4 regions of the Psychrobacillus mangrovi genome follow, and region 4 is predicted to be linked to each of the others. Evidence: predicted binding sites of a transcription regulator. Region 4 holds the regulator's gene; each other region holds the start of a gene.
What was found. The regulator LexA, encoded in region 4, represses DNA repair genes until DNA is damaged. The targets are predictions, from matches to a motif close to CGAACATATGTTCG.
Positions count from the first base shown of each region.

Region 1: a site for LexA is predicted at 2,528-2,541, ahead of WAX74_RS15225 (YolD-like family protein). Genes of this name have one in related genera too.
Region 2: a site for LexA is predicted at 6,333-6,346, ahead of WAX74_RS00455 (rRNA methyltransferase). Genes of this name have one in related genera too.
Region 3: a site for LexA is predicted at 5,961-5,974, ahead of uvrB (excinuclease ABC subunit UvrB). Genes of this name have one in related genera too.

Region 1 is NZ_JBAWSY010000013.1:67,871-76,237, forward strand. It holds gene WAX74_RS15215 (ATP-dependent DNA ligase) at 1-659, opposite strand, end outside; gene WAX74_RS15220 (GIY-YIG nuclease family protein) at 1,023-2,360, shown strand; gene WAX74_RS15225 (YolD-like family protein) at 2,572-2,943, shown strand; gene WAX74_RS15230 (hypothetical protein) at 2,960-3,154, shown strand; gene WAX74_RS15235 (lipid II flippase Amj family protein) at 3,557-4,345, shown strand; gene WAX74_RS15240 (hypothetical protein) at 4,657-5,067, opposite strand; gene WAX74_RS15245 (WD40/YVTN/BNR-like repeat-containing protein) at 5,333-6,757, shown strand; gene WAX74_RS15250 (hypothetical protein) at 6,879-7,367, shown strand; gene WAX74_RS15255 (hypothetical protein) at 7,692-8,240, shown strand; gene WAX74_RS15260 (hypothetical protein) at 8,344-8,367, shown strand, end outside.
Region 2 is NZ_JBAWSY010000001.1:75,114-83,480, forward strand. It holds gene parE (DNA topoisomerase IV subunit B) at 1-715, shown strand, start outside; gene parC (DNA topoisomerase IV subunit A) at 712-3,144, shown strand; gene WAX74_RS00435 (hypothetical protein) at 3,302-3,511, opposite strand; gene WAX74_RS00440 (MarR family winged helix-turn-helix transcriptional regulator) at 3,923-4,357, shown strand; partial or broken gene WAX74_RS00445 (ring-cleaving dioxygenase) at 4,402-4,551, shown strand; gene WAX74_RS00450 (NADPH-dependent FMN reductase) at 4,638-5,234, shown strand; gene WAX74_RS00455 (rRNA methyltransferase) at 5,778-6,155, opposite strand; gene uvsE (UV DNA damage repair endonuclease UvsE) at 6,924-7,889, opposite strand; gene WAX74_RS00465 (TRAP transporter large permease) at 8,269-8,367, opposite strand, start outside.
Region 3 is NZ_JBAWSY010000008.1:95,221-103,587, reverse strand. It holds gene WAX74_RS12455 (DUF4097 family beta strand repeat-containing protein) at 1-949, opposite strand, end outside; gene uvrA (excinuclease ABC subunit UvrA) at 1,016-3,907, opposite strand; gene uvrB (excinuclease ABC subunit UvrB) at 3,913-5,895, opposite strand; gene WAX74_RS12440 (hypothetical protein) at 6,029-6,160, opposite strand; gene WAX74_RS12435 (IDEAL domain-containing protein) at 6,323-6,559, opposite strand; gene WAX74_RS12430 (competence protein ComK) at 6,742-7,275, shown strand; gene WAX74_RS12425 (hypothetical protein) at 7,279-7,644, opposite strand; gene WAX74_RS12420 (EAL and HDOD domain-containing protein) at 8,085-8,367, opposite strand, start outside.
Region 4 is NZ_JBAWSY010000001.1:436,661-445,027, reverse strand. It holds gene WAX74_RS02240 (STAS domain-containing protein) at 158-988, shown strand; gene WAX74_RS02235 (hypothetical protein) at 1,196-1,492, shown strand; gene WAX74_RS02230 (hypothetical protein) at 1,515-1,676, opposite strand; gene WAX74_RS02225 (hypothetical protein) at 1,790-1,981, opposite strand; gene lexA (transcriptional repressor LexA) at 2,946-3,566, opposite strand; gene yneA (cell division suppressor protein YneA) at 3,735-4,052, shown strand; gene WAX74_RS02210 (YneB family resolvase-like protein) at 4,049-4,696, shown strand; gene WAX74_RS02205 (DUF896 domain-containing protein) at 4,762-4,995, shown strand; gene tkt (transketolase) at 5,081-7,081, shown strand; gene WAX74_RS02195 (YneF family protein) at 7,301-7,522, shown strand; gene WAX74_RS02190 (alpha/beta hydrolase) at 7,544-8,367, opposite strand, start outside.

The DNA.
Region 1 (8,367 bases), on a different contig from region 4:
GTCATGAATTCCATAACACCCGCATACTTACCATCTTCAAAACTTAGAAGCAAGCCGAATGTATCTTTTCTTAATCCAGATATATAAACATTATCGTACTTGTAATTAATTACTTTAAGCCAATCTTGTGATCTTTTATTAATTTGATATTTCGAATTAGCTTTCTTTTGAACAATACCTTCTAAATCGTGCTGCTTTATTAAATCAAAATACTGAATACCTGCTCCTTCAACCCATTTTACTTTATTAAGTAAAGGAGTGTCCTCAGTTATTATTTTTTCAAGCAAACCTTTTCTTTCAATTAAAGGAAGACTTGTAGCTTTAATATTGTTGCAATAAATCATATCAAAAACACTGAAGGAGATTTTATGCTCTGATTTCTTTGACTTGAAACGTTCCATAACAGCTTCAAAATCTGGTCTGCCTTCATGATCTGTAACAATTATTTCACCATCTAATACTGTTCCGTCTGGTAAAGGGAGTCCAACCAATTCAGGAAACATAGAGGTAATTTCGTTGTTGTGGCGAGTGTATATTCTCACTCTATTATGAAACTTTGTCCATATAGTACGAAATCCATCCAGCTTCAGTTCTGTTATATATGAATCATCATCAAAAGGATTTTCTGATTTGTGTAGCAGCATAGGGGATATAAACATATACAACACCTCTAGGTAATTGTAACACGATATACTTGTAAAATATTTGGTAATTAGAGTAATAGAAAGGAAGTTGGTCATATCAATTTGCTAAAGAAGGCATACAGATTTAATAAATACACCTAAATTCATCGACTTTCTATTTGGCTATGTTAAAGGTTAAGATTGATTTATCGTAAAATGGTATTAGGTTCTCGACCCTCTATTCATTAAAATAAGTTTTAACCCAATTGGATATTTATGTTAAAATCTGAATAAGTATGTGAATGTACTTAAACTAACGGAGCAGTTTAGTTGAATAAGAAAAATTAGGTGAGTACGTGAAGATTTCTTATCTAATAAGTTAAAAAGGGGGGTATTAAAATGGGGTTGTTTAGCAAATTTTTTGGAAATAAAAAGCAAGACAAAACGAATAATAATCAGAAAGATCTTGAAGAAATTGAATTACTAAAACGAGAAAAAATGAAAAAACCACCTGAAAAATCTAACGATGTTGGAATAGGCATGGGTGTATCATTCAATATTTCATCTGATGTAAACGAAAACTCTGGGCTTTCTATTACTACATTGCCTGTGGGCGTTTATACTGGTAGTATAGCAACAGATTTTTATGTATATGAATGGTTTATCAAAAATACTGGTGAAATATTCTATGTCGGAAAAGGACGTGGCAACCGTTATAAAGTGTTCCACGAACGAGCATATGAAGCTGAAAAAATTCGGAAAATGTATGATACTGACTCTCGCTTTGTTGGAACTGGGTTAACCGAAGAACAAGCAATAGAGGTAGAGGATAAAGAAATAACGAGAATACTAAATGAAACAAAAGATAGACTAACGAACCGCATAATCCCACTCTTCACTAAAAGAGATAACGGATATGACCGCAGTCCCAACACGCCTGAGCTCCAATTTGAAACAGCTCCATATCTTTACGCAAGTGAGATAGACGAACATTACTTTGGCATAAAATCTCAAACATTTGATGAAGTTATGTACGAAAATTTAAAAGCAGTAGTCTTTATCACACGAAATGTACGAGATGAGATTAGTATCATTTATGGTGGGAAATTAGACAAGTATCAAGGTGAAACAATAGCAACATTGTCAACAAACGGAAGCAAAATACTTAAAAGCAAATATGCAAAATCAGTTACTGCTTGGATATACATTGGTGATGATTACGTGATTAATTATGAAAAAGACCAAGAGCAAGCATTAGAGAAACTAGGGCGAAACATACCAACTTATTATTTAATTGATGTTTGGAAGTTTTTAAAAGAAAAGTTTGGCGAAGTTGAAACAATTTCAACAGAAGATGTCCTTATTAATCCAATCCACAATCGAGTTCCATTAAAAGATATAAAGAACCTGAACGACTGGGAGAGAGGCTTTGACGGAGGGATGCCGTATTGGGAAGAAGGCGATAAGGAACGAAAAGCAGGTAACCTTGAACGAGCTATTGAGTTGTTTGATATAGCACGATACAACGGCTACAATGCTCCAGCATTATATAGATCGTACGCAATGACATATCGAAAACTCAAAGACTATGACAACGAAATTGCAATCATTGATGAAGCGATTGAACGTTTAAGATCAGAAAAAATGAACATAAACGAAATTCACAATATGGAATTAAAAGAACGTCGAGCAAAAGCTCTCACATTAAAACAAAAACTAAATAGTTCGGAACGTTAAAAGAGACCGTTATATAAGGGTGCCACTAAATTACTGCCTCCTCAGATGTACAATAAACATATGAAGTAAACTGAATGTAAATTACCCGTTTATTAACAATAATTGGTCATCCTGAGAGTATATTAGAAAGCCAAAATTTAATGACATTGCTTTTTAATTAGACGAAAAGAACGTTTGTTCTTATAATGAATTAAAAAGGAGTTGTACTTAAATGATGAGGGAAGACCATTTTGACCATGAGTTGGATTTATCAAAAGTTCAGGATAGAGGATCTAAAAAATGGGTTGCGATGGTGTTGCCAGAGCATGTAAAACTCATGAGGGATTATGTTAGGGAACAACAATTAATTCCTCGGCCGCAACTAAATGAGTGGGATTTAGAAATAATCGAAGAAACAATAAACCTAGCTATGACTCGAAAATGTGATGTAGCAATTAAAATGTGGAGGGATGGCAAGTATGTTCTACGCGGGGGTATAATTCAGCGTGTGGATTTAAAACAGAGAACAATGGAAGTGGATGATCCATTTGGGTTACATAAGTATAAACTGGATGAAGTTGTGGATGTAACTGTATTAGAATAGAGTAGAGGTGATATAAATGGATCAAAAGGACGTGGAAATAAATCAATTAGTGGAAGCTTTGATGCTAAAGATTCCTAGAGAACATGTAATCGAAACATTAAATCAATTACTAAATATGCCGAAAGAAGATATGGATGAGCTAGCGGAGTATTGTCGCATGATAGATGAGAGAGAGAAGAATACTTCCTTACTTCAACAAAAAAACACTTAACAGGTAACGGGTTCGAATATAAAAAACAAATGGTAGGCACTGCAAATCGCGGTGCTTTTTTCGTGATTTCCTTTCGAACAATGTATTTACAAGAAGTTATGTTAAAGAAAAAGTTTATTTTATCGTAAATGGTATGTTGACGCCTTCTCTAATAAAATTATGTTCAAGCCTAACTGGATATTTATGTTAAAATGAGAATGAGATTGTGAAAGAATTTACTTATACTAACGAAGCAGATAGTTGAACAAGGAGTGAATTTTATCAAATTGAGTATTGTCATAAATTCACTTAATTCGTTTATATAAAGTATATTGGAGATATAGATAAGATATCGGGAAATTTTTCAAACAAATAAAAGTGGGGTAGGTAATCTCTTTGGAATTTTTCACATCACAATTAATAATGATTGCATTATTTATCTTAGTTATTCATTCAATTGAAACATTAGCATACTCAGTACGTTTATCAGGGGCAAGAGTGAAACTATTAGCATCCGCACTTTCTCTATTTAATGTGATGGTAATGGTTTCAAGGTTAGCAAATATGATGCAACAACCTTTTACAGGAAGTTTGATTGATAATGCGCCAAAAGAAAATGCTTTAGAATTTGTCGAGAGTCAATATCGAATTCTAATTGGTTCTGCAACATTAGGAACAATACTCGGGTTACTTTTGTTACCGACATTTATTGCTGTTTTCTCAAGGGCAATCATTCATTTAGCAGAGGAACGCGGATCGATTCCAGCGTTATTGAATAAAGGGTTTTCAATACCTTATTTAAAACGTGTAAAAAAACATATTCATCTACCTAGATATACTTATTTAAAAGATATGAACTGGCGAGATATACCAATTAAATTATTTTGCATTAATATGTTGATTACAGCGATTTATACAATAGGAGTTTTATCCGCACTATATGCTGCACTAATTGCGCCTGAAAGAGCAACAACTGCTGTTATGGCATCAGGTTTAATTAATGGTATAGCTACAATCTTACTAATTATCTTTATTGACCCCAAAATTTCAATACTAGCGGATGATGTAATCAACCAAAAAGGAAACTATGTCACTTTAAAAAGCGCCTCTATTATGATGGTGACATCAAGATTGTTAGGAACACTTTTAGCACAGGTGTTATTCATTCCAGGTGCAAATTATATTGCTTGGTTTACACAGTTCATTATATAGATTAAGAAATACATTGTAATAACATCGACCCTAAGGTGCTTAAGCTTACACTTAAACTACCATGAAAATTAATTTCTTCAAGAAAAGAAAAATGACAATACTTAATAAGACCCCTGCTTAATCGTTAAAAAAAAGAGGAGAGCGGCATTAATAGTCTATTGTTTTCGGTAGACTATTAGTATTGACTCCACTAACCATTTTCATTCTCTGTGGTGCAGCACTATTTTTGTGCTGCATGGATGGCTAACGGGGCAGGTTAGTTGAACAAGGGAATTTAAAAAGCCCACTAATAGTGGGCAATTGTTTTAAAATTATATATCTTCTTCTGTTTTAAAATTTATTTTATATGTATCTTGAGGATTATATTTTCCTAAATGTTCTAAATCAAGATTCTTGTTGATATTCAAAGTATATACTGGTTCTTGGTTATACCCTTCTTCTGGAGGAAGAACTCTAACAGTTTTGTTACTATCCCTTTGAATACTTACGGCAACAAGGTTATTTTTATCGTCTGTTACATAAAGTGATTCCGTATTTAGTATGGGTTCATTTATTCCTTTATCAAACTCAATAATCCACTCATAATCTGGGGTTACGGATCGATATGTTACATTATTTACTTTTTCTACTGCTTTCTTTTCGACAAAATCAGTAGAAAAAGTGATTGTATAGATTGATAAACCTAATATTATTACAGTAAAAGTAAATAAAAATTTCTTCAATGACAACATCTCCTTTTATAAATAGTATAAATTAACATGGGAATATTTGCCACTATAATCTGATAGTTCTTATTCAACTAACGGTTGCTTTAGTTGAATAAGGATTCTTTGATAAAAGGTGTATTTTGTTTGTAAAATTGGATCTAAGAGGGAATATAACGAAGCATTTACTCCATCCTAAATAAGCACATTAACCATAAGATTAATGTGCTTATTTAGTTATGGGATGGTGGTAATTTTGAGTTTCTTAAAAAAAATCTCTTGTTTGTTAGTAATTTTTTTAGTTTTTGTAAATTTGTTCGGTCGTGAAACAATCGCTTCAGATGGTGAAATTACGCTAAAAGAAGCGATTAATATTGGATTCCAGAGGGCAAAAGAATGGAATGTAAAAGCAACACTTACAAGTGTAAACAGTGTAGATGAAACGATGGGAGGCTCGAGAGGAGGAAAAGGGAAACGCTTTAGATGGTTTGTGCAATTTATGGCTCCAGGTACAGACGAGCATTTATTAATTGGTATCTCAGAAAAGAAAATTACCGTGTTTAGACCGATTAAGCAATCTCAGGTTCCAACAATACCCTATGATGAGATTAAATTGGATAGCTCTGATGTTCTCCAACTAGCAAAGGATAAATACGGACTAAAACCAGGAAAAGATTGGGCGACAGGATATCATTTTACACTTGATAGAATTGATGGTATGCCCATTCTAACAGTGTTTGGAAATGATCGAGATAGCCGTTTTACTCGAATTTCATTCAATGCCCAAAATGGAGATGTGGTTAGTGCCATTCATAAATTACCATACGGTGGAGGATTACTATCCAAACGTATGGGTACTGATGCCCTAACAAAGAAAGGGATGGCAATTACGGGAGTTGTCGCTGGAAACAACAATTTAGTGGTATGGGGAGACAAAAAGCCAACACAATTTAGTACCACCAAGCAACCTTTTATTGAATGGAGCCAGAACAAGGGAGAAACATGGACACAACTCCGATTTAATAATTATGTAACGCACGCCTGGTTTGATAGAAATGATCAATTATATGCAACAACCGAAAAAGAATTATGGGTAGGTACTACCTCTAAAAGTAAAGGAACGAAAATTCTTTCATTAGACCATATGATTGAGACTATCGATTATTCAACCAATAACCATATAACTGTTCTATCAAATGGAAAGGTTTACTATACGTTCAATCAAGGGGAGAGTTGGGAACAAGCTATTGTTCCTAAACCATTTTATGAGGTTCAAATATCGGATAATGGTCATTTAGTAGGGTTAACAGAAGAAAGGAAGATTTTGCAAAGGGTAAATGATGGTTGGAACGAGATAACCACGCCAAATAGTAATGATGAACCTTTGGATATGAAAGTGATTAATAATAGGCTATTCGTTACCACACAAAGTGGAATTTGGATCCGAGATCTTCAAGAGGCAAATTGGAGAAAAATTCAAGTGGATGAAGTGGTAGTTAAATTTATTAAAAAAGGAGAGAAATTATTCGGCTATACACATAGAGGTGAAGCAATTTATTCGATTAACACGGAAGATGAAGGAAAACCTGAAAAAGTGTTTGATGCGGTTGATATTATCGTTTTGGATGTGGATATCATAGGAGATACGTTATGGATTGCAACTATACCAAATTATTCTTGGGAAGAAATGAAGATTCAGAAGAGATGATAATAATTTGAAGTTTATATCCCTGAAAAAATACACTCTGAAATATTTCACTTAAACTAACGGGTGCTTTACTTTAATAAGAAAACACCATTAGGGAACCTTAAAATTAGGTGGTGAACTATTGAAAAGATACATTATTTTTATAATTGCATTTCTTCTTGTTGTTACCCTGAATAAAGCAGGAGCTACAAAGGAAGGATATACTGTAATAGCAAAAAAAGACGATATAACTATCTATGCAAAAAAAATGGGAGAACTATATCGAGATTTTAAAATTGATTTCAAAGGGGAGATATACTTTAGACCCTATTGGATGAACGATACTAACCCTACCTATGCCCCGCAAATCATTTACGAAGATATAAACAAAGACGCGAAGAAAGAACTAATTATAATTTTAACAAAAGGTTACGGTACTGGTGTTTTAGATCAAGAAGTTTATGTTTATAGAAATACAAATGGATTGTTTGATGTGCGTGTTGATGATCCTATGGCAATTATCTACAAAAACGTAAAAACCAAGTTAACAACAGAAAAAGCGGAAATTAGAATAGGCGACAAAGTATATAAAGTTGACATAACCCCTTTAGAAACCTACAAACTTATTTGAGGATATTGCTTTTGGTGGTGTAATTAAATATGAAGTAAAAGACCACCAACTTATTGCAACAATCTCAGCACGAATTTCTCCAGCTGGCTTTGTTGGTCAACTTGTAATTGTGTATGAATATCGTGACAAAATGTATCAAGCAAAAACAATTGAATTTCAACCTTCACCCGAATTATGAGTTATTGAACTAACGGGTGCTTTAGTTAAACAAGACCATCATATCGATGGTCTATTTTTTTACCTAAAACATCAAGTAAACCTCAGAAGGATAGTATGAATAGACATGGATAAAATAATACAAGAAATTAATAAAGGATGATTTAATTGAACAAGTTTATTCTACTTGTACTCATGTATACCTTGACTTGTGGGGTATATAACGGAAATGCATATGTAAACTCTAACTTCCAACCTCGAACTATTGAAGAAAGTTATCTTGAAATTGGATATAAAACTGTCGGAGAAGCTTTAAAAGATTTTGAACACCATTATAAACAGGATTTACAGCTGCCATTAAGAGTCCCTCCTGTTGTCTTTACTCACTTATTTGCAAGAACTATTGAAGGAGACAGCGGAGATATTTTTGAAATGGAGTTTATAAATGAGCAATCATCAGTGAACAATTTCATGATTAATGTAGCAGTAAAGGATAGTTTTAAGATACTGGATAAAGAAGTTATAAAGGAATTTAGACTTAAGGGTGGAAACACTGCATACTTGTTGAGTATAGGAGGTCCAAATCCAAACTTAGGTTCAAACTTATTGGTTTTTGAAAAAGATAATTTGCAATATAGGTTTAGTATAGATAAAAGAATATCCGAAAAGATTACTCCTGAAATTTTAGTTCAGATAGCTAATTCTATTGATTATTGAATCGAATCTAAAAATTTCTCTTATTGAACTAACGGGCGCTTACTTCAAGGAGTATGGATGCCTCTTTCTAATTTGGGAAGATTAGAAAAGAGGTGAATTTATCTTGAAAAAACTGTATGTATTGATG
Region 2 (8,367 bases), 360 kb from region 4:
TGCAGCCAAAAATGAACTTTATTTGGTCGAAGGAGATTCCGCTGGTGGTTCTGCAAAGCAAGGTCGAGATCGTACCTTCCAAGCAATCCTTCCTTTACGCGGAAAAGTTATTAATACAGAAAAAGCGAATCTAGCTGATATTATGAAAAACGTAGAAATTGCAACTATCATCCACGCAATCGGTGGGGGAGTTGGAGCAGATTTCCAAATTGATGATATCGCCTATGATAAAGTTGTAATTATGACTGATGCCGATACTGATGGGGCACATATTCAAGTACTATTATTAACTTTTTTCTACCGCTATATGAAACCTCTCATTGAAAATGGAAAGATATATATTGCGTTACCACCTCTGTATAAGGTATATAAAGGGCTAGGCAAAAAAGAAGTATTAGAATATGCATGGACTGAAAAAGAATTAGATACAGCAACAAAAAAAATTGGGAAGGGATACATGCTTCAACGATATAAAGGACTTGGAGAGATGAATGCTGACCAATTATGGGACACTACTATGAATCCTGAAACACGAACTCTGATTCGAGTAACCATTGAAGATGGTGCTCGTGCTGAAAGACATGTGACAACACTTATGGGTGATAAAGTAGAGCCTCGTCGCAAATGGATCGAATCAAATGTTAACTTCACTTTAGAAGATGACTCGAATATTTTAGAAAATGAAAGAATACACACGGAGGATGAGTTAGAATGACACAAACCGAGCGTTTTCAAAATTTACCACTAGAAGAAGTGATCGGTGATCGGTTTGGACGTTATAGTAAATACATCATTCAAGACCGTGCACTGCCAGATGCAAGGGACGGGCTAAAGCCTGTTCAACGTCGTATCTTATTTGCAATGTTCCAAGAAGGGAATACAAACGATAAACCATTCCGCAAATCAGCTAAAACAGTCGGTAATGTAATTGGTAATTATCACCCTCACGGTGATACTTCCGTATATGATGCAATGGTACGTATGAGTCAAGATTGGAAATTACGTCATATGTTAGTGGAAATGCAAGGGAATAATGGTTCTGTAGATGGAGATCCACCTGCAGCGATGCGTTATACCGAAGCTAGAATTTCTGCTATCTCACATGAGTTACTACGAGATCTAAATAAAAATACAGTAGATTATATACCAAACTTTGATGATTCAGATTCGGAACCAGTAGTTTTACCTGCACGTTTTCCAAATTTGTTAGTGAACGGTTCGACTGGTATATCAGCTGGTTATGCAACGGATATTCCACCACATGCGCTTCACGAGGCACTCGATGCTGTATTGATGCGTATAGAGAACCCTGCAGCAACAGTGGATGAGTTAATGACTGTCATAAAAGGTCCTGACTTTCCGACAGGAGCAATTATTCAGGGTGTAGATGGAATTAAGAAAGCTTATGAAACAGGAAAAGGCAAGATCGTCGTTCGATCTAAAACTGAGATTGAATCTATTAAGGGTGGCAAGGAACAAATTGTCATTACGGAAATTCCTTTTGAAGTTAATAAAGCCAATTTAGTTAAAAAAATTGATGAACAACGTCACGATAAGCGGTTAGAAGGCATTGCCGATGTGCGAGACGAGTCAGATCGTACAGGATTGCGTATTGTTATTGAAATGAAAAAAGATATCGACGCCCGTGGTATACTACAATATTTATTTAAAAATACGGATTTACAAGTTACGTACAATTTCAATATGATTGCCATTCATAATCGTAGACCTACGATGATGACATTGCCGCTCTTATTAGACTCTTATATTGACCATCAAAAAGAAGTGGTTACTCGTCGAACAGCTTTTGATTTGGTAAAGGCTAAAGAACGTCTGCATATTGTAGCAGGTCTTATGAAAGCCCTATCCATTTTGGATGATGTCATTAGAACAATTCGTGCCTCTAAAGACAAAAAAGATGCTAAGAACAACTTAATCGCAGCTTTTGAATTTTCTGAAGCACAAGCTGAAGCAATCGTTTCCTTACAACTTTACCGTTTAACTAATACAGATATTACAGAGCTTCGAAAAGAAGAAGAATCCTTGAATGCATTAGTAAAAAAATTAGAGAGTATCTTAGCTAGTGAGACTGTTCTTTTAAAAGTAATCAAGAAGGAACTTCAAGAAGTTAGAAAGCAATTTGCAGAACCTCGTAAATCAACGATTGAAGAGGAAATTGAAGAGATAAAAGTTACACTGGATGTATTAATTCCAAGTGAAGAGGTAATTGTTACGGTCACGAAGGATGGATATATAAAACGCACTAGTATGCGATCATTCACTGCCTCGAACGGACAGGATTTCGCTATTAAGGAATCTGATTACTTATTGTACCAGGAGCCTATTAATACGCAGCATCATTTACTTCTGTTCACATCCAAAGGTAATTATATTTATCAACCTATCCATGAACTACCGGATATACGTTGGAAAGATCTTGGTCAGCATATTTCTAGTATCGTACCTCTCGATACAAATGAATCCATTATTAATGTAATAGGAATCGAAACTTTTGACCTTGACCTATGTGTGCTCACAGCAACTAAGGAGGGAATGATCAAACGTTCTCTACTTTCAGATTATGTTGTCCAACGGTATGCGCGTCCAATAAAGACGATGAACTTGAAAAAAGATGATGAATTAATTCTTGCACTATTAGTTTCGCCATCGGATGATGTGTTGTTCACGACATATCTTAGCTATGCAGTACGATTCTCACTTGATGAAGTACCAATTACAGGTGTTAAAACAGGTGGAGTCAAGGCGATTAATTTAAAAGATGATGATTATGTAGTAAGTGTAAATGTTATTTCTCAAGATACTAATGAAGATATAACTCTAATTACACATCGTGGTTCCGTGAAAAAAATGGCCCTAAAAGAAATAGAATCTAGCGGTCGTGCGAAACGAGGAATCGTGACACTCCGTGAACTTAAGTCGAATCCTCATAGAGTTTTTGCTGTTATATTGACGAGCAAAGAAGATGAAGTAGTATTGGAAACTGAAAAAGGGGTTCAAGAAGTTGTTCAATCGCAAACGCTTCGTCCAACAGATCGCTATTCAAATGGATCCTTTATTGTAGATACCGAAAAAGACGGTCAACTTGTTCGAGTTTGGAAACAACCAAAAGTACCGAAAGAGTAAGGAATAATCTGTAGTGAAATATTATGATATGCCGCACTTGCTCTTTGATGTGGAATCATCTTACCCTAACAAGTGTTCTACTAGCATGATGACAGTTGTTTTTAGAGTGATTAGTGTATTTTCATGATACAAATGCCAAAAAGTAAGTAGTATTTAATTAAGCAATATAAAAAGCATTTCCATCGGGTATTCGACCTTGTTGGAAATGCTTTTTATGTTTATTTTGATGCTGTTGTAATTTTTCCTGCTTTGTTTTCGTTTTTCGTACATGCATACTAAACTCCACATCATTACGAAATGTTGTTACATCTTTACCTGTATTACGTAGTTGGTGAGAACGCTTTTTGTGCGCTGCAGACTTTGCCATATAACCACTCCTTCAATATTCTTTCAAGAAATAGAGTATATCAAATTAGGCCATAATACAAGTGGATGAATGCACTTAAAGGAAATCAGCTATATACTGAACAAGTGTTCTAACATACAAAAATGGGGAAGTGTTAGAATGGATAGCTATTAACCTGTTGCAATATGATGAAAATGTTAACTCACACGCACATATAAATTTAGAGATCCTACTGAGAGGAAGTATTAAACATGATATTTTGTAGCTTCTTATTTTAATATACAGGTTTAAAACATAACGTTTCACAAAATACATGCTAGACTTCAATTCTATTTAATATTAACTAAAGTGTTGACAGCTGAGAAGAATACATGTTACATTTATTTCGAATTAAAGATAAATTAATTGAAGATATTTTCGGGAGTGGAACGATTGGAATTAGCTACAAAAAAATTAAATGCTGTTTCCCTTATCCTTCGTGCCTCACAATCAATTCAAGATGTGATTAGCAAAGATGCAGCTAGATATGAATTGAACCCAAAAGAGTTTGCTGTATTAGAATTACTCTACCATCAAGACGATCAGCCGATTCAAATGATTGGGAAAAAGGTTCTCATTTCAAGTAGTAGTATCACTTATGTGGTAGATAAACTGGAACAGAAAAAGATTGTTGTTCGTAAAGCATGTCCAGAAGATCGTCGAGTTACTTATGCTGGTCTAACGAGTCTAGGAAAGACGCTTATGAATCAAATTTTTCCACAGCATGAAAAGAAACTGGAACAAATTTTCGAACAATTATTAGATGAAGATATTGATAATATGATTGAATTACTCAAACAAATTGGATGTCGTGCAAAGCAGGTATAGTTTTATTAACTATATATCTCGAAGTAAAGATTTAATCGTTCGAGGGGCCAGTACCATTGGAATTTGCCATTACAGGCTTAGGACCTTTACATGTTCGTATTGCGCAACTTGATTATTTTAAAGAAGTATTGGAAAAAGTAATGTTAATGCATGAAATTGCAAAAGAAAGTTCACTGCATTTATTTGAAATTGGTTGAGGCAGCCATGCGACCAATCAATACGGTTCGAAACACACTAAACATAGAAAAAGAGTACTTATAAGGAGGTGAAAAATAAAAAAATGGGCTTTTTAGATAAATTATTTGGAAAACAACAAGAGGAGGAAAAAACAATGACAAAATCAAACATAGGTATTATTTTAGGATCAACACGTGAAGGACGCGTAAGTCCACAAGTAGGGGCATGGGTAAAAGAATTAGCAGATAAACGTGGAGATGCAAACTACACTATTATTGATATCGCAGATTACAAATTACCACTTTTAGGTGAAGCAGGCGGCGACGCATCAGGTGCAGCAGCATGGTCAGAAATCATTGCAAAACAAGACGGATTCGTATTCATCGTTCAAGAATACAATCACTCTATCACAGGTGCACTTAAAAATGCTTTAGATTACTTACGTGACGAGTGGAACAACAAAGCTGCAGGTATCGTATCTTACGGTTCAGTAGGTGGGGCTCGTGCAACAGAACATTTACGTGGTATTTTAAGTGAATTACTAGTAGCACATGTACGTGTACATCCGGCACTATCCCTATTTACAGACTTCGAAAACGGTACGGATTTCAAACCAGCTGCAGTACAAGCTGATTCAGTAAACCAAATGTTAGACCAAGTTATCCCTTGGACAAATGCATTAAATACAGTACGTAGATAAATATTTCATATATAAATCTTTAAAAACCACAAAATGTGCATGAGGATCATGTACATTTTGTGGTTCTTTTTTATAAATTTTGAGCAAAACGCTATCATGTAGAAGGCAAAATGATTTTCTTTAAACGCTTAAATGACACTACTGAAATTAATTTAAAAGGGAACTAAAGGAAGAGAAAAGGCTCTAGCGTTTTAGGGATGTTTTTTTGGTTTAAAACAGTTATAGTCTTGTAAAAATAAATAGGTGAAATTAATTGAACAATAAATAGTTGTGACTGTAGATTGTAAACTAAAAAGGTGATTGGAAGCTTTTATAGGAAATTCGTTTTGCAAGACAATAATTAAACATTAGATTATAAAAAGCAAATTTTAAAAAGCTCGTTATATAGCTGTGAAAATGTTATTTGTTGAAGAAAAGCTAAATTCTATAAAATATCTCACTGTTTCAAGTATACTTTATTAATGAAATACAACTTCTTATAATTTATATTATGACCACATCCCTATTTTGTAATTAGTATTTATATCATTATTAAGACTCCCTTCAGTTTAATTCTATTCTATATCTCCAATTAGCGTTTTTTACTTCGGATATATTTATAAATGAAAAACTCGCTTCTATCACGTCATTTAAATTAAGACTATTACTTTTTGCAAACAATCGGAGCTTATCCAGTATTTCTTTGTCACATGTTGTTCTGAACTCTACACGATCTTTTGGACGCTTTTTCTTATCAAAAATTATTGTTCCTTCTTTTAGAATATTTTCAAATCCATTCTCAAGTAAATAGCCAATATGTGTATTGTTTTGCTCAGCCATTATTTTCAATTCATTTATTAGTTCAGAACTTATTCTTGTCTTATATTCACTTCGTGACTCATCGATAGTTTGAATCAATCTGCCATTTATTAATTTCCACATTTTATTTTACTCCTCCACTAATTTTAGTCTTTGTGTTAGACGTTCTCTTTAGTATAGCACGCAGAAAATTTCAGTTGTAGGTTCCATTTCTTTATAAGACTTACCTTGCGTAATTTGAATGATAAGCTCATCCGTCATTCCAGATTTTCTACTCAAGTCTATTCCCTCTTCCTTATTCAAACAAACGTTCCCTTTAACTTTAAAATACGAGCCATATTCCTATTAAATCGAAATTTTCGTCATCGTAATGCCTTTTTGAAACAAATGAATTGCTATTAATTCTATAATTGTTTGATAGTTTATAGTGTGTTGCTCTGTTGTTTGAAACTCAGCCATTGAAGATTACGATGAAACTTTTTTCATCAAGCCTCTCACAAATCTCTTTACAAACGCCGTAATGTGTGCCAATTATTGAATGTGGGTTTGACGGTGCCTGAATCTTTTGTATTTCTTTTAAGTGGAACAGTACAGCTAAAAACCTCTACCTATTTTTGGTAGAGGTCATAAGATATAAAAAGACACACTTTCCACATAAATTCAAATTCATCGTTAGATAAATAATATTCATCCCCATGGAATTAAGACTAATTAAAAAAGAGAGTATCACAATGCCTAAGCATTGGTGACACCCTCTATACCTACTAACTACTCTCTTTGACTAGCCCCCCTCGTTATTACAATAGATTCAACAAAAAGAGCGTTGTATCTTGTTTGATTGACCCTCCCCAACACCATTAGCGATAACCTTATCAGGAAACACTTTCGATATTACTTTAAATAAAAGGAGGATTTATCAATCATTTCAACATCTTCTCTTTTTTTAATATCTTTGATTAAGGAAAACAGAGCTTCATCCTTCTTTTTGGCCTCAATCATACAATCGATTTGCGGAACTGTTCCTTTTATTTCTTTTAGAAATCTGAAAAACATGTTCACATCCACATAATTTGAATGATGACGGAATTCAGCCTCATTTTTAGGACTTGAGATATGCATTTTGATTGGAAGCGGTGAATCCTTCCATGTTGCCACAACCCGATCCCAATTTTCTACCCAATTTTCATTGCGATGGTGTGCAAGATGATGATGATAATCAAATACAAGCGGAATCCCTAATTTTTCGCATAAATAAAGAGTATCATCAAGTGTAAATGATTTATCGTCATTTTCTAGGATGATCATCTTTTGAATGGATCTCGGAGCATCACCCCAATTATTAACAAAACGCTCCAATGATTTTTCTGTTTCTTTATAGTTGCCACCAACATGGAGCACACAGCGATGAGTAGGATCAATTTTCATTCCCTTTAACAACAAATAATGCATTTTTAAGGTGATTAATGAATTTCTCAATACATCTGTTTTGGAGGAATTCAGTACAACAAAATGGTCTGGATGAAAATCAATTCTCATGTTATTTTTTCTCGAAAACTCCCCTATTTCGTACAGCTTCTCTTTTAACGGTTTCATATAATCCCAATCGAGTAGTTCTACATGATTGGCTAACGGAATAAGGCGAGAGGTTAAGCGATAAAAATGAATTTCATTAAAGACATTATGTTTAAGAAGCCTATGTGTATTTTCTAAATTAGTGAGTGCTATCCGTTCTAGTTTACGGATTGCCGCTTCACGATCGTTGATTTTTTGGAACTGAGAAAACGTCATTGTTTTGGATGGGGAAGCATTTTTAAGTTCCATACTCATCGCAACATATCCTAGTCGTACAATCGTCATTCTACCACCTCATCCATTAGTATGTAGAAAATATGACGGTAGTAGACAATTTCATACATATTTAATTATTCCTAAACACATCTATTATTATTGTGCCAACAAGCCAACAGGAGTATTTTAAACAGACTGACAGCTAACTCTTAACTTAAAATGTAATCACTTGTTTTAATAAATCTAATTTATTTAGTTTCGTTCAAGGAATTGGTAAATCCCCATCGTTTCTTGTTTATTCAACTCATGAATACGCTTGAAAACTAGAAATCTTCGACAGGATCAAGTTTTAAGCTATCAAGGTAGAAAATAGAAAATCCGGGCGTTAATTTCTTCTTAAGAACATAGAAAGGTACTTGGATTATCTCCAAGTACCACTAGTTCATTTCTATTTAACATCTCCAACCATAAAGGTCGCAATCTCCGGAAATATCGAAAGCACAACTATCAACAGTACCATGATAATGGCATAGGGGATAACTCCCTT
Region 3 (8,367 bases), on a different contig from region 4:
CTAATTGAGAAGTAACTTCTCCTTTTAACGATACATCTTTTCTAACATATAATTCTACAGTACCTGCAACAGCAGTGCCTTCGATTTTACGAGCTTCTTTATCTTTCGTAGTTAAGATAACATGTCCACTGACTGAAGATCCTTCGAGTTCCTTCAATTTTCCATCTACATAAATACGACCATTAATCGTCTCAACTTCAACTGATTCACCCTCGATGTTTTGAACTTGCACGGAACCATTTACTGTTTCAATGTCTGCCTTGCCTATCTGTATATCATCTAGATTTACTTTTCCATTTGTCGTTTTCACTTTAAGTGTTTTTACTTCTAGGCTCTTGGCACCAAAGTCACCATTAAATAAACGTGCCGAAATATCGTTGTAAGCTTTTTTAGGCACAAATAATGTAACTTGAACAGATGTCGTTTTCATATCACTATATATACGCAATTTATTTCCTTCTGTTTTAAACAGAAAATCGTTTTGAAAACGATTTTTAGCCTCTTCTTCGGAAGAATTCTTATATGTCTTAACTGTTACGTCTGCATGTGTAGATTCTTCTTCTGTAGGATAAATATCGATTTTACCATTCGCAATATCAATGGATATATCCTCAAATTGTGCTTGCTCAAGCGCTAATTTTTCTTGAAATACAACCGGCTCACCGAAAGGCATTTCAAAATCAATATCCCTAATTTTATCGACTGTTCCTTGCATGAACTGCATGAAGCGTTCTCCCATTACGTTAAAATCTCTTTTTAAGTCTTCTATGAAATCGGAGTTTTGTTGCTTTTGCTGTGTTCTACCTTGTTCATAACCCTGATGTTGTGGTTCTGCTTTTACTTCTGGAGCTGTTTGTTTGCCAAGTACCTCTAATAGACCTAAAGCTTCTTGAGCAGTGATAGTACCATTTTCAACCATATCTAAAATACGTTTGCGTTCTTCTTGCATTGTGAATGGCCTCCTTTTAAGTTAAAAGTCTGTACTCTACCTATACGATTCAGGGAATAAAAGGTTTCAATTGGATTTAACTGTCTCTTTTTTCTTTTTAGATGCTTTGGACACTACTTCATCCATTCTTTTTCGATCACGTTCCAAAATTGTTTTTAAATACTTACCTGTGTAAGAATCTTTTATTTCAGCAATTTTTTCTGGCGTACCAACACCTATTATGGTTCCTCCTTTATCTCCTCCCTCTGGTCCTATATCAATCATATAGTCTGCAGTCTTAATAACATCTAAATTATGTTCAATAAGAAGTACGGTGTCTCCATTTTCAACTAAACGCTGAAGGACCTCTAGAAGATGGGCAATATCATCGATATGTAACCCAGTCGTAGGTTCATCCAATATATAAAACGACTTTCCGTTGGAACGTTTATGCAATTCGGAAGCAAGCTTCACTCTTTGCGCTTCTCCTCCGGATAATGTTGTAGCCGATTGACCTAATTTCATATAACCGAGCCCGACATCTACAATAGTCTTTATTTTACGGCTAATTTTCGGATGGTTTTCAAAAAATGCATAGGCAGTTTCAGCTGTCATATCCAATACTTCTGCAATATTTATTCCTTTGTATTGTACTTCAAGGGTTTCACGATTATAACGTTTACCATGACATACCTCACAAGGTACGTAAACGTCAGGTAAAAAGTGCATTTCAATTTTAATTATTCCGTCTCCGCGACACGCTTCACAGCGTCCACCTTTCACGTTAAAACTAAATCTTCCTTTTTTATATCCTCTTACTTTAGCTTCATTTGTTGTTGCATATAAATCTCGAATATCATCAAATACCCCAGTATAAGTAGCAGGATTTGACCTTGGTGTACGTCCGATTGGAGACTGATCTATATCAATCACTTTCTCCAATTGCTCAATTCCTTCTATACTCTTATTAGCCCCTGGCTTAACTTTGGATCGATTAATCTTTTGTGCTAACGATTTATAAAGAATTTCATTCACTAGCGTACTTTTGCCTGATCCAGATACGCCTGTTACAGCTACAAAGACGCCTAATGGAATATCCACATTTACATTTTTCAAGTTATTTTCGGAAGCGCCTTTAATTTTAATGTATCGTCCATCTGGCTTTCTTCTCTCTGTTGGTAAGGGGATAAATTTCTTCCCACTTAAATATTGACCTGTTAGTGATTTATTGTTTTTCATTACTTGTTCTGGAGTCCCTGCGGCTACTATTTCCCCACCATGGATCCCAGCGCCAGGTCCAACATCGATTAAATAATCTGCAGCCAGCATTGTATCTTCGTCATGTTCAACAACAATAAGCGTATTACCAATGTCACGCATATTTTTTAATGTATCAATTAATCGATCATTATCACGCTGATGTAAACCAATGGAAGGCTCATCCAATATATATAAAACTCCGGAAAGTCTCGATCCAATTTGAGTTGCAAGACGAATTCGTTGTGCTTCCCCACCTGATAGTGTTCCCGATGCTCGGTTCAATGTTAAATAATCAAGACCAACATTATCTAGGAAGCCTAATCGTTCATTAATCTCTCTTAAAACTAATTTTGCAATTTGCATATCCTTTTCTGATAGTGTTAACTCATTGAAAAATTTATTTGCCTCTTCAATAGAAAACTCTGTTAATTGGCCTATATGCATGGAATTAACTTTAACTGCAAGTGTTTCTGCTTTTAATCGATATCCCTTACAAGTCGGACAATCATGTTGTCCCATATATTTTTCCATTTGTTCTCTAATGTAATCTGAAGATGTATCCTTATAACGTCTCTCAACATTTGCCAAGACACCTTCAAATTGAATAGAATTGTCTCTTACTTGTCCAAATTCATTTTCATATCGAAAACGAATTTTATCTGTACCAGAGCCATACTTTATTTTATTCCACTGGTCTATCGGTAATTTTTCTACCGGTACATTCATTTTAATTTTGTAATGTTTACATACAGCTTCTAATAATTTCGGGTAGTACTGTGAACTCGTTGGCTGCCACGCAAGTATAGCCCCTTCGCTTAATGTGAGACTTTTATCGGGTACAACTAGATCAGGATCCACTTCCAATTTTGTCCCTAAACCGTCACAGTCAGGACATGCCCCGAAAGGATTGTTGAATGAAAACATACGTGGCTCTAACTCACCAATTGAAAATCCACAAATTGGACAAGCATGGTGCTCACTAAATAATACTTCCTCGTGCTCCATCACATCAATCATTACTCTTCCATCGGCCAATCGAAGTGCTGATTCAAGTGAATCACTTAAACGAGCAGCAACGCCTTCTTTCATTACGATACGGTCGATAACTACTTCAATATTATGCTTTTTATTTTTATCTAAATTAATATCATCATCTAAATCGATTAATTCCCCATCTATTCTTACACGTACATACCCTTGCTTTTTCATATCTTCCAACAGTTTTACATGCGTACCTTTTCTACCAGACACAATTGGAGCTAATACTTGCATTCGAGTTTTTTCAGGATATTCGCTCAAACGATCGACCATCTGCTCAATCGTTTGAGAACTAATTTCTATTCCATGGTTAGGACAAATCGGTTTTCCCACACGCGCATACAAAAGTCGCATATAATCATATATTTCTGTGACAGTAGCGACAGTTGAACGAGGGTTTTTACTTGTCGTCTTCTGGTCTATAGAAATAGCTGGCGACAATCCTTCTATCACATCTACATCTGGTTTATCCATTTGTCCTAAAAACTGACGTGCGTAAGAAGAAAGAGACTCTACATAGCGTCTTTGCCCTTCCGCATAAATCGTATCGAATGCTAAAGAGGATTTTCCGGAGCCGGACAAGCCTGTCATTACAACAAGCTTATCTCTCGGTATTTTTAGACTTATATTTTTTAAGTTATTTGCTCGAGCACCTTGTATAATTATTTCTTGGTTTTTCACACTCTTCATCCTTCCAGCTTTAGTTCGAGGATTGCATCACGTAATTCTGCAGCACGTTCAAAGTTAAGCGCTTTTGCAGCATCCTTCATTTCTTTTTCGAGATTCGTTAATAATGCTGCTTTTTCTTCTTTTGTTAACGTTTTTCCACTTGTTAACTTTTGTGCATACGTTCCTTCTTCTTCTGCAACTTGAGAAGCACGAATAACTTCCCGAATCTTTTTCTCAATCGTTTTCGGTGTAATACCATGTTTCTCATTGTATTCCATTTGAATGGTTCTACGGCGTTTTGTTTCATCGATTGCTTTTTTCATAGAGTCAGTCATTTTATCCGCGTACATAATGACTTCACCATTTGAATTTCGGGCAGCTCGTCCAATCGTTTGAATTAAAGAACGTTCGGATCGTAAAAATCCTTCCTTATCCGCATCTAAAATAGCAACAAGGGATACTTCTGGGATATCAATTCCTTCTCGAAGCAAGTTTATTCCTATCAATACATCATATGTCCCTAAACGAAGTTCTCGTATAATCTCGATTCGTTCTAATGTTTTCACTTCTGAGTGAAGATATTGAACTTTTATCCCTATTTCTTTCAGATAATCTGTCAAATCCTCGGACATTTTCTTCGTTAATGTAGTAATTAACACCCGTTCATTTTTCGCGGAACGCTCATGGATTTCATTGATCAAGTCATCTATTTGACCTTCAATTGGTTTTACTGTGATGACTGGATCGAGTAGTCCTGTTGGTCGAATAATTTGCTCAACCATTTCAGGGGTATGCTCAATTTCATATGGTCCTGGAGTCGCAGATACATAAATCGCTTGATTCACATGATCTTCGAATTCATTAAAAGTAAGTGGACGATTGTCTAACGCTGAAGGTAATCGAAAACCATAATTTACAAGTACCGATTTTCTTGCCTGGTCACCATTAAACATTCCTCTTACTTGAGGTAATGAAACATGACTTTCATCTACAACGAGTAAAAAGTCTTTCGGAAAATAATCTAATAGAGTGTAAGGGGTAGCCCCTGCTTCACGCAATGTAAGATGACGTGAATAGTTTTCAATTCCGGAACAAAAACCCATCTCTCTCATCATTTCTAAATCGTAGTTTGTACGTTGCTCTAATCTTTGCGCCTCTAATAATTTGTCTTCATTACGTAATAATTTAAGTTGCTCTTCTAATTCTTTTTCAATATTTTCAATGGCAAGACGCATTTTTTCCTCGCGTGTAACGAAGTGAGATGCGGGAAATATAGCGACGTGCTCTCGTTCTGCTAATATTTCTCCTGTTAACGCATCCACTTCTCGAATACGGTCTATTTCATCCCCAAAAAACTCTACTCTTAGACATCTTTCATCTCTTGATGCCGGGAAGATCTCTACTACATCTCCACGAACACGGAATGTACCGCGTGTGAAATTTATATCGTTTCTTTCATATTGAATGTCAACTAACTTTCGAAGCAACTGATTCCGCTCAATTTCCATCCCCGATCTCAGAGATACGACCATTTCTCTATATTCTTCAGGATTACCGAGACCATAAATACATGAAACAGATGCGATAATGATGACATCTTTCCTTTCGAATAAGGAAGATGTTGCCGAGTGACGAAGCTTATCAATTTCTTCGTTTATGCTCGAATCTTTTTCAATATACGTATCTGTTTGTGGCACATACGCCTCAGGTTGAAAATAATCATAATAACTAACGAAGTATTCCACTGCGTTGTTAGGAAAGAACTCTTTAAACTCACTATAAAGTTGTCCTGCAAGGGTTTTATTATGTGCCATTACCAGTGTTGGTTTATTAATCTGTTGAATTACATTTGAAATAGTAAATGTTTTTCCTGTTCCTGTAGCACCAAGTAATGTTTGATGTTTTTCCCCTTTCTGAACCCCTTCTACTAATTCTTTAATTGCTTCTATTTGATCCCCCGCTGGCTTATACGGAGCTTGCAAATCAAAAATTTGATCCATATGATAGCCTCCCATAACTTGAATATTTTCAGTTTAACACACTATCTTTTTCAACACGAATAAAACGAACGTATGTTTTTTCATAAAAAAGAAAAACCGCTTCAAACAAGCGGTATTACTAGTTATTTTAACATTATCTTTTTGATGCCTCTAAGGCTAAATACAAGCCTACTTTATTATTTTGTCTCCAGATAGCATCCCATTTTTCAAGTGGTACTGGATTCTCACCTATATACGATGATATTTCTAATGTGATTCCAGGCATTTTGTTTTGTTGAATAAACCAAGCGGCAGAAGATCCTGATCCCGGTAAGCTTCTATCTCCTTACTTAATAAATAAGTTTACAAGAATTTCTGTAGAAATAAATCGAATTTTAAATCAATTTCAATCATAAAAAAAAGCCGCTCTGCAAAAGCGGCTTTGGTTTTACTTTATACTTTGCAATTGTTGTAATGCATTCGTATACTCTATGAATGCATTCTTATCTTTTTGGTCTAATGCGTCATCAATTAACTGCAATAATCTAAAACTACTTTGTTCCCGGTGAATTATGTTTAAAAACATATCAAGATAAATTTCGTTTAACAATTTTTCTGCAGAGCTTTCTTTTCCTGTTTGTCCCATTGCTTTTAAGAAATCTGCGTATGAATATTGTTTGTCCATCTCTGATCACCCCGATGTCTTTTTTTCATTATATAAAAGTAAAACAAGAGATGCAATCATTTTGAGAAAATTATGATTTTAACATTAGTTTAAAATTTTTAGAAAATTCGTTATATTAGATTGCTTTATTTCCATATTTAACTATAATTGATGTATAAACTACTAAGGAGTGGGAAAATACGATGAAAATAATAAAAGATAAATCCTTCCTCGTTTCATTTGAAACTGCAGTTCTACAGCCAGTCCGAATAAACAACAAAGTTTATACAAAGGTTACTAATATTTCAGGGGAAACTATATTAGTAGGTAAAAAGCCTTACGATATAGTAAGGCAATCATGTTCCTATTATGGCTCCTCTTTTCAACAAGCAAAAAACCTTTCCAGAGAAACACTCGGAAATTTCCTTAAACTTCCTATAATTATTGCACATGACTATGGAAATCCATGTATATTAATACCTTTACTTTCACCAAAATCGGATTTAAATGTTTGGTTTTCACTTAAAGCAATTGATGGGTTTCATGCAAGTGAAGGAATGTGTAAGGTTTTATTAACGAATGGTCAAACAATTACTGTTGAAACCTCGGCGAATACGTTAAGCAAACAAATTGGGTTTGCAAACCTGCTAAATACCCATTTTTTAAAAAGAATGAGTCACCTGTCATATGAGGGATTTTTATCTACCAGAAATCAATATTCTTCTAATAATTTTTAGAATTCAACTAGTTTTTTCTACAAGCGCAAAATACATAGAAATGAGTTCTTCTACTCTATTTCGAAGGCGGACGTTTAAGTACCTACGATGTTCTTCATAACCACCATGGAAAAATACATACTCAGTGAACATATCATCACCTTCTCCACGAAGAACTTTCATACTATGTCGCTTCATATAAATATGTGTCTCTTTTAATTCCTTTTGAACTTGCTTCACGGCTTTCTCCACCATAGATATATAAGGTCGTTTTAGCTTAAAAGGGCCTTTTTCAAAAATGGTTCTATCCTTTTCCAAAATGGTTAAAACCATCGGAAGATAGATCATGTTTTCTAAGTATGGTAAAGATTCATCCGGTATTAGTGGCATATCATATCCTCCTTCCAACAAGAACGTTTGTTCTTATATTATTGTACAACTTTTAATGTAAAATGCAATAATCTACAAAAAATATTTTTTCCAATTTAATGAATTAAATACATTTGCTCATAAAAAAACTACCATTCTATATGAATGGTAGTTACAGACTGTATACAAACTCAATTTTTTTATATGATATCATCAGGTTTTCCGAAGCTTACCGCTCGCTTTCCGCGGGCGAGCGCCGAGCCGCTTGGGCCAACAGGATGTTGGTCATGCAATCGTTGCCGCAGGACGCGGCGAACTTAGATTGCCATCCTCTAACAAGCTCCTGCAGGGTCTCGTCTGTCTCGCTTTTCCCGCAGGAGTCGAGCGGACACTTCTCCAAACCACTAAGATGCTTCCTTATTATTTTCTCAATACTCGGGAAATACCTCTAAGAATGGTAGTTAATTCAATATTTCAGCAGCCCAACGACGAGCTTCTAAATAGATGATATTCAAGGTATCGTTATCGATATTCAGTATCGTTGCACCCTCTATCATATCTTCCCATTGAACCTCATCACAGGCAATTGCCAACTCTAAATATGGAGTCATTTCCGTGGAATTACCAGAAAGGGTTGCTGCTACCTCATCAGAAAGCGGTAAATCCTGGAGTAATTGGTTCATCGATCGATGAAGGAGCGTATCAATTAAGGAAAACATGCCCACTAAAAAATATTCTGACGCA
Region 4 (8,367 bases):
AGAAAGCAATCTGAGATTTTCGAAGAAACTCATATAGTGTTTGTGAGCTATTAAACAAGGAAAGTATGTGAAAATCATTATTTTTTTAAAATATATCAAAATCAATGGTATTTGTTATACTTGAGTATATAGCAATAATAAAGTAGGAGGATCACGAATGATTCGCAATAAATTACTATATGACTTTCTAAGCGAAAGAACTTGGTTAATAACTGAACGTTGGTACGCAACACTTAATAAAGATCAAATAGGAATTTATAGTACTTTAGAACAAGAAGAAATAGATAAGCTAAAACATCAAAATCATAGATTCCAAGAAAAATTTGTTCATTTGTTTAATGAGCCAAATGAAACATTTTTAGAAATTTTTGATGATTTTGTGGAATCAATAGTAGCAGATGAAGGTCATCAGAAAACACCGTTAACTGAGATAGTAGGGGAATTCTTTCGTCAACAATATTTATACTTAGAATTAATAGAAGAATTCGTCGAAATGTATCCAGAAGAACTTACTATTAAACAAATATTTGCGTGTCACAGTGCAATAATTGAAACCATTAACGGAGTCATACTTAAGTTTAGTAATGAATTCATAAAACAGACAGAAATTCGATTAATTGCTCATCAAGAAATGATAATAGAATTAAGTGCACCCATTATTGAGTTAATAAATAAGACAGCAGTTTTGCCGTTAGTAGGTGAGATTGATACGAACAGAGCAAAGGTGATGCTAGAACAAGTATTAAAGCAATGTGCGGATTTCCAAATTCGTCATTTGTATATTGATTTATCCGGTGTTCCTGTTGTGGATACAATGGTTGCACAGCAATTATTTCATATGATTGATGCATTAAAGTTGATTGGAGTAACATCTAGTCTTTCAGGGGTGCGTCCAAGTATAGCTCAAACAACTGTACAACTAGGCATAGACTTTTCAAATATAGATACTCATTCTACGATAGAACAAGCTATGAGAAAACATAAATAATTTAGCATAAGAGCTCTGATTTTGGGGCTCTTTTTTATTATATAAAAAAATAAAGAAGTTATTTCGCCTATTAATATTGAATTGTCTAAACCGATATTTAAATAGTATAAATAGAGGAAGTTAGAGGTGTTAAATGGATATAAAAGATTTAATAAAAAAAATAAATGAAAGTATGATACGCTGGATTTGATTTCAGCTAGAAGTTATATGGAAAATAATATAGAATTGATTAGTGAAAATAGACATCTTTTACGGAGTAATGCTAGATTATTGTTTGAAATACTAAAAAACAATACACAATCTGTTATAAACTCTTTAAGCCGTAAAGAGATGAATGTAATCTATTCCATAAATTCTTATGCAACAAAGTTTGATATAAGAGGATTGAAATTATCTGTTAAAAATAACCCAGAACTGCTAGTAAGAAAAGATATTGAGTATTACTTAAATGAAGATGCCAAAACTTTATTGACTGGCCTGAGTGTTCTTAATAACTCTAAATAATATTATAAATTTTTTTGAGTAATTACTGATGTATATTATAGGATTCTTGTTCTTGTAGTTGTAAAATAGCCAAAGCCTCATTTAATAGATTGATATCTTCTAGAATTTGTTCTTTAATAGAAGGATTTTCACAATTTCTATAGTCCTCTAATAAATAATTTAGTTCATTCTTGATGAATATCATAGGTCATTTCTCCTTTAAAACTTCTTTAATACTTTAATTATGAACTAATTTTAGGGAAAAAGAAATAGTGATTATTAATAATAGGTGCCCTACGTAATGTAGGGCGCATAGTACTATGGTTTTAATCGCTGTTCTTCAATCCACCAATCAATATGTTCAAGATTAAAAACAATCATAGTGGAAAGAGGTTTTTGATGTGGTATCTCTTTTTTTATTATTAAATCGTCAATTTTTGATTCAGACAATGGAAAATTTACTGAATCAAGATACTCTACTAAGCTTTTAATACCATAGACTCTATTCAATTATTCACCTCCCACCAAGCTTCTTTACTTAAAAAACAAGAAATCTTAGAGTTAGGTATTAAGTGAAATATGAGTTATATAAAAAATACCCTATTTTCTTAATTTTATTCCTTTTATTTTTTTTTATTATCATTTGGAAAAACTTTCGGTTTATTCTCTTTAGTTTTGAGGTATATAAATACAGAGAAACATATGTGATCTCCCTTCAATTTTCTCATAAAAGATTGTCAGATATAGTCTCACTCTTATTAGAGTGAGACTATTTTTTATGTCTAAATTTAGGGAATATAAAAAGTACTTTAAAAGGCTATTCAATTTTATTGCAATTCTTATTAAAGAATGATGCTTAGAGTGCTGAACTTAATAAATATAAAGGAGGGAAATAATGTTTATTAGACCTTGTGAAGGAATATTACTTCGCGATTTAGTCCTTCTCGAAGTCAAATAGTCAGAGCTTTTTAGTAGGGAAAGTAACTAGTGTGAGGAGCATGGATGGTAACTGAAATACAATAACGATTGCTCATGTATTAAATAATACGAGACATTATATACTTAATAGATTAGGTAAAAAAATAGAAGAACTTGAGAGGAGAATAGATTTACTAGATAAAAGTAATAATGTTTAACAAGATCATTCTCTAGCTAAGTAGTTTAGTTTTGTGGAGTACCCTTGTAAATAGAGTAGTATTTAACAGAAAATATTCGTTGGTTTTCCCATTTTACGAATTATTTCTCCTTTAGGTTTAACCTTTTCTTGAATAAATCTATAGACAAACACATATTAATAGAATTAGATTCCAAACTTATACTCTTGGTAATAAAATAATAACAAAAACCCCTCGACCAAAAGGTCAAGGAGTTTTTTCGATGATCTAAACAAAAATGTCCACTTTTTGTTTAGATATGATATCGGCTCTACGTAATCATACGGATTATAACTCTATCTGTCAAGTCAACCATGAATCTATTGAATATGTCGATAAACACCTACAACTTTACCAAGAATAGTTACTGAGTTAACGATGATTGGATCCATTGAAGAGTTTTCGGGTTGTAATCGAAAATAGGATTTTTCCTTAAAAAATCGTTTTACAGTTGCTTCATCTTCTTCTGTCATTGCAACTACAATTTCACCGTTATTAGCGTATTGTTGCTGTTTAACTACAACATAATCTCCATTTAATATACCCGCTTCAATCATACTGTCACCCATAATTTCTAACATAAACAAGTGATCATCAGAAGTACCAAATGTTTCAGGAAGGGGGAAGAATTCTTCCACATTTTCAATAGCTGTAATTGGAAGTCCAGCAGTAACTTTACCAACTAAAGGTACATGAACAACACCCTGTTTTTCTATAGTTGAACTTGTACTATCTAGAATCTCGATGGCACGAGGTTTAGTAGGATCTCTTCTTATTAATCCTTTGCTTTCTAATCTTGCTAAATGACCATGTACAGTAGAGCTAGATGCTAGTCCCACCGCTTCACCTATTTCACGTACAGAAGGTGGATATCCTTTTTTTCGCACTTCATCTTTTATAAATGCTAATATATCTTCTTGTCGTTTAGATGCTTTCTTCAATACATTCACCTCTTTTTATTTTATAAGAGTTTTTTTCTTATTTATAGTATATCAGCCTATAATATGAAATGCAAACATAGGTTCTAAAAGATGTTGACAAAAACATGCGTTCGCATTATTATAAGAACATACATACCGAACAAACATTCTGTAAAAGGGGTTATACTCATGAAATTATTAGCAAAAAATTATTTTCTTACTTTATTCTTTGGATTAAGCCTAACTTTCATTTTATCAATTGTTATAATAAACTCTCAAGTAGCTGAAGAAGAATATAAAATAACAGTAGAACCAGGTGATTCATTGTGGGCACTTGCTGATAAATTTAAAACAGAAAAATCAAGAGATGCATGGATTAATGAAGTAATGAAAATAAACAATTTATATACTGCACATATAAAAGCTGGTGATGTTTTAATAATTCCGAGCGAAAAGGAGCAGTTTAATTTTGAGAATTCAACAGAGTTAGCAGGGGATAGTCAATGAAAGCAGTTATATATTGTAGAGTAAGTACAGAAAAAGAAACACAAGAATCGTCTCTAGTAAGACAAGAAGAAGAGCTAACCAACTTTGCAGGTGCCCAAGGGTACGAGATTGCAAAAATATTTAAAGATCAGCATAGTGGTTACGACATAGAAAGAGATGGATTGCTTGATTTATTATCCTATATTAAAGAAGAAGCAATAAAAGCTGTTTTCGTTCAAGACGAAACACGGATTGGTCGTGGTAATGGAAGGATGGCAGTTTTACATCTTCTTCAAAAAACAAATACCTCAGTTTTTACTCTTCAAGATAAAGGTGTATTAAATTTAAACGAAATGGACTCTATGCTTTTAGAAATTTTGGCTTTAGTCGAAGAATATCAACGGAAATTGCATAACGCTAAAATTAAGCGCGGAATGAAGCGGGCAGTGTCTCAAGGTTTCCGGCCCGAAAAGAATTTAAAAATGCGAGGAAATCAAGAAGGTAGGGAAAGAATTGAAGTTCCCGTTGATGAAATAGTAAGATTACGTAATGCTGGCTTAACTTTCGAGGAAATTGCTGCCACGTTAAAAGGTTTGGGTTTTGAGATAAGTAAAGCCACTGTACATAGACGTTATATTGAATTTACTAAAACACACGGAGGTTAAAGGCTTGCACTCTGTGTGTTTTTTCCTTACCTTTATATAAGAATAAAATATAAAGGGTGAGTGTTATGCTTAGTAAAGAAAAACTTGCAAGAATTAGCGAATTATCGAGAAAATCGAAGTCTTCTGGATTATCTTTAGAGGAAGCTAAAGAACAAAGTTCATTAAGAAAAGAATATTTAGAGACATTTCGTGCAACAATGAGAGATACTATTGAAAGTGTGAAAATTGTGGATCCTGCAGGTAATGATGTGACACCAGTAAAAGTGCAACAAGCTAAAAAAGGGAAATTTCTGAATTAATCAATCAATAAGAAACCATTGATAATGCCGAGATTGTTGTCTAAACTATAGATATAGAAAAAATTAGCTCGAGAGGATGTCAAATATGTCACTTCAATCAGATTTACTTGCAATTAATACCATACGTACTTTATCAATTGATGCAATAGATAAAGCAAATTCTGGTCATCCAGGTTTACCAATGGGAGCTGCACCAATGGCTTACACACTTTGGACAAAGCATTTACGACATAACCCAAATAATCCTAATTGGTTCAATCGTGATCGTTTTGTTTTATCTGCAGGTCATGGTTCTATGCTTCTATATAGTTTACTTCATCTTGGTGGATATGATCTTCCTATGGAAGAGATTAAAAACTTTAGACAGTGGAATTCTAAAACTCCAGGACATCCAGAGTTTGGTCACACGGCAGGAGTAGAAGCTACAACAGGTCCTCTTGGACAAGGCATTGGAATGGCTGTTGGAATGGCAATGGCAGAAGCTCATTTAGCTGGGACTTATAATCGCCCAAGTCATGAAGTTGTTGATCATTACACCTTTGCTCTTTGTGGAGATGGAGATTTAATGGAAGGCGTAGCAGCGGAAGCAATTTCACTTGCCGGTCATTTGCAATTAAGTAAATTAATTGTTCTATACGATAGTAACGATATTTCTTTAGATGGAGATTTGAATAAATCATTCTCAGAAAAAGTAGAAAAACGATTCGAATCATACGGCTGGAATTATATTCTGGTGAAAGATGGAAATGATATTGAAGAAATTTCTTCAGCGATTGAAAAAGCAAAGGCTCAAAATGATAAGCCTACTATTATTGAAGTTAAAACAGTAATAGGATTTGGTTCACCGAATAGAGCGGGTAAATCTGATGCTCATGGTATGCCACTAGGAAAAGACGAGACATTATTGGCGAAAGCTTCTTATAAATGGTCTTTTGAGGCAGACTTTCATGTGCCTGAAGAAGTATATGAAACATTTAAAGAAGCTTCTAACCGTTTAGGTGTGGAACAAGAAGAAGCTTGGATTGAAAAGTTAAATGCTTATTCAAATGAATTTCCTGAGCTTGCAGTTACATTAAAGCGTGCTATTAAAGGTGAATTACCGGAAAACTATGATGAAGCTATGAAGGTGTACGAAGAAGGGACATCTCATGCAACTCGTTCAGCATCAGGTGATGCAATTAATGCAATAGCTCAAAATCTACCATCATTCTTTGGTGGAAGCGCAGACTTAGCAGGTTCGAATAAAACTACTATTAAGAATGCAGGAGATTTTTCTTCGTTAAATTACGAAGGTAAGAACATTTGGTTTGGTGTTCGTGAATTTGCAATGGGTGCTGCTTTAAATGGTATGGCGTTACATGGTGGGTTACATGTATTTGGTGGTACATTCTTTGTGTTCAGTGATTATGTAAGACCTGCGATTAGATTATCTGCTCTAATGGGACTTCCAGTAACATATGTGTTCACACACGACAGTATTGCTGTGGGGGAAGATGGTCCGACGCATGAGCCAGTTGAACATTTAGCTTCTTTAAGAGCAATGCCAGGATTATCTGTCATTCGTCCAGCAGATGCAAATGAAACGAAAGAAGCATGGAAGCTTGCGGTATCTTCTAAAAACAAACCAACAATTCTTGTTCTTTCAAGACAAAACCTACCAACACTTAAAGGTTCTGTGGAGAAAGCAAATGAGGGTGTTTCAAGAGGTGCTTATGTAATTTCTCCAAATGACCAAGCAGAAGCAATTTTACTTGCTACTGGGTCAGAAGTTAGCCTTGCTGTAGAAGCACAAGAAGCTCTTGCAAAATTGGGTATTCAAGTTTCAGTTGTATCTATGCCATCTTGGGACTTATTCGAACAACAGGATAGTGAATATAAAAAATCTGTACTACCTTCACATTTAACTAAACGCCTTGCTATTGAAATGGGAGCATCCCTTGGCTGGCATCGATATGTTGGATTTGAAGGAGATGTTATTGCAATTGATAAATTTGGTGCGAGCGCACCGGGTGAAATCGTAATGAAAGAATATGGTTTCTCGGTAGAAAACGTTGTTGCCAAAATGAAGAACTTGCTTGAAAAGTAAGAGGTACTTTAAAGCGATTCGAATACTTGCATTGTAAAGTATTCGAATTGCTTTTTATCTTGGAAGAGCTAACTTATTTCCTACTTCATTCTCACAAATAGAGATTTTGTTTCCTATGTATTTCTTTTTTTGAATTTTTATAGTCTGGATAAAGAATCTATAGTATAATTTTCTGTGGTGTCTTGTACACGTAGACAAGAACGTAAAGGAGGAGAAAGTATGCAAGATTGGATTTGGATTATTATTGTAATCGTTGCCTTAATCGCTGGAGCTGCAATCGGCTTTTATGCTGCACGTCAATATATGATGAAATATTTAAAAGAAAATCCACCTATCAATGAACAAATGCTTCGTATGATGATGGCACAAATGGGTCGTAAGCCTTCTGAGAAACAAGTGAAACAAATGATGAATCAAATGAATAAAATGCAAAACAAATAAAAGCACTCCGTTGAGTGCTTTTTATTTGTTCAGTAAATTATTATGTTGTAAAAAATCCGCTACAATTTGTTCATATTCCTCACTATTTTCATTAAAAGATTTTGCATGAGCTCCCACATCAAACAACTTTAACGATTTTGGTCCTTTTTTCTTTTTAAACAATTCTTCTGTCATTCCCGGAAGAATAAAATCATCCTGTAAACTATGAATAAACAACACCGGTTTCTCTATGTGATCTACCACATCAATAGGAGAGACAAGATTTAAAGTATATCCATCTCGTATCTTCAAAAATAAGTTAGCAAAGCGTATTGCTAAACTGGAGCGAAGAGGGGTAGTTTGCCGCATTATATGAAGAACCTGCTCTTCAAAATTTGAAAATGAACAATCGGAAATATAAAAATCAGCATCATCTAATATGGATCCTGCATATAGTAGCATAGTCGCTGCCCCCATAGACTCTCCATGTATACCAATGATGGCATTTTCACCCACACGTTCTCTTACTGCTTCTACAATGGATTGTAAATCAATCTTTTCATAAAATCCAAAGCTGGTTGTTTTTCCTCCAGAGTCACCGTGTCTTCGATGATCATAAACAACACTGTTAAACCCTAATCGTTCAAACATACGTACAAAACGAAGGGAATTAATTTTGTTTTCTGTAACTCCATGACAAATGATAACGTAATTATTTGTTTGAAGAGGCCCCACGAAAATAGCTTTTAGCGAGTATCCATTAATCGATTCGATCCACCTTTCTGTTTTATTCACAGCACGAAACCAAGCTTCGTCTAATCGTTTAGATGTAATCTCCCTATTTAATATAAAGTCATCTTCTTTTT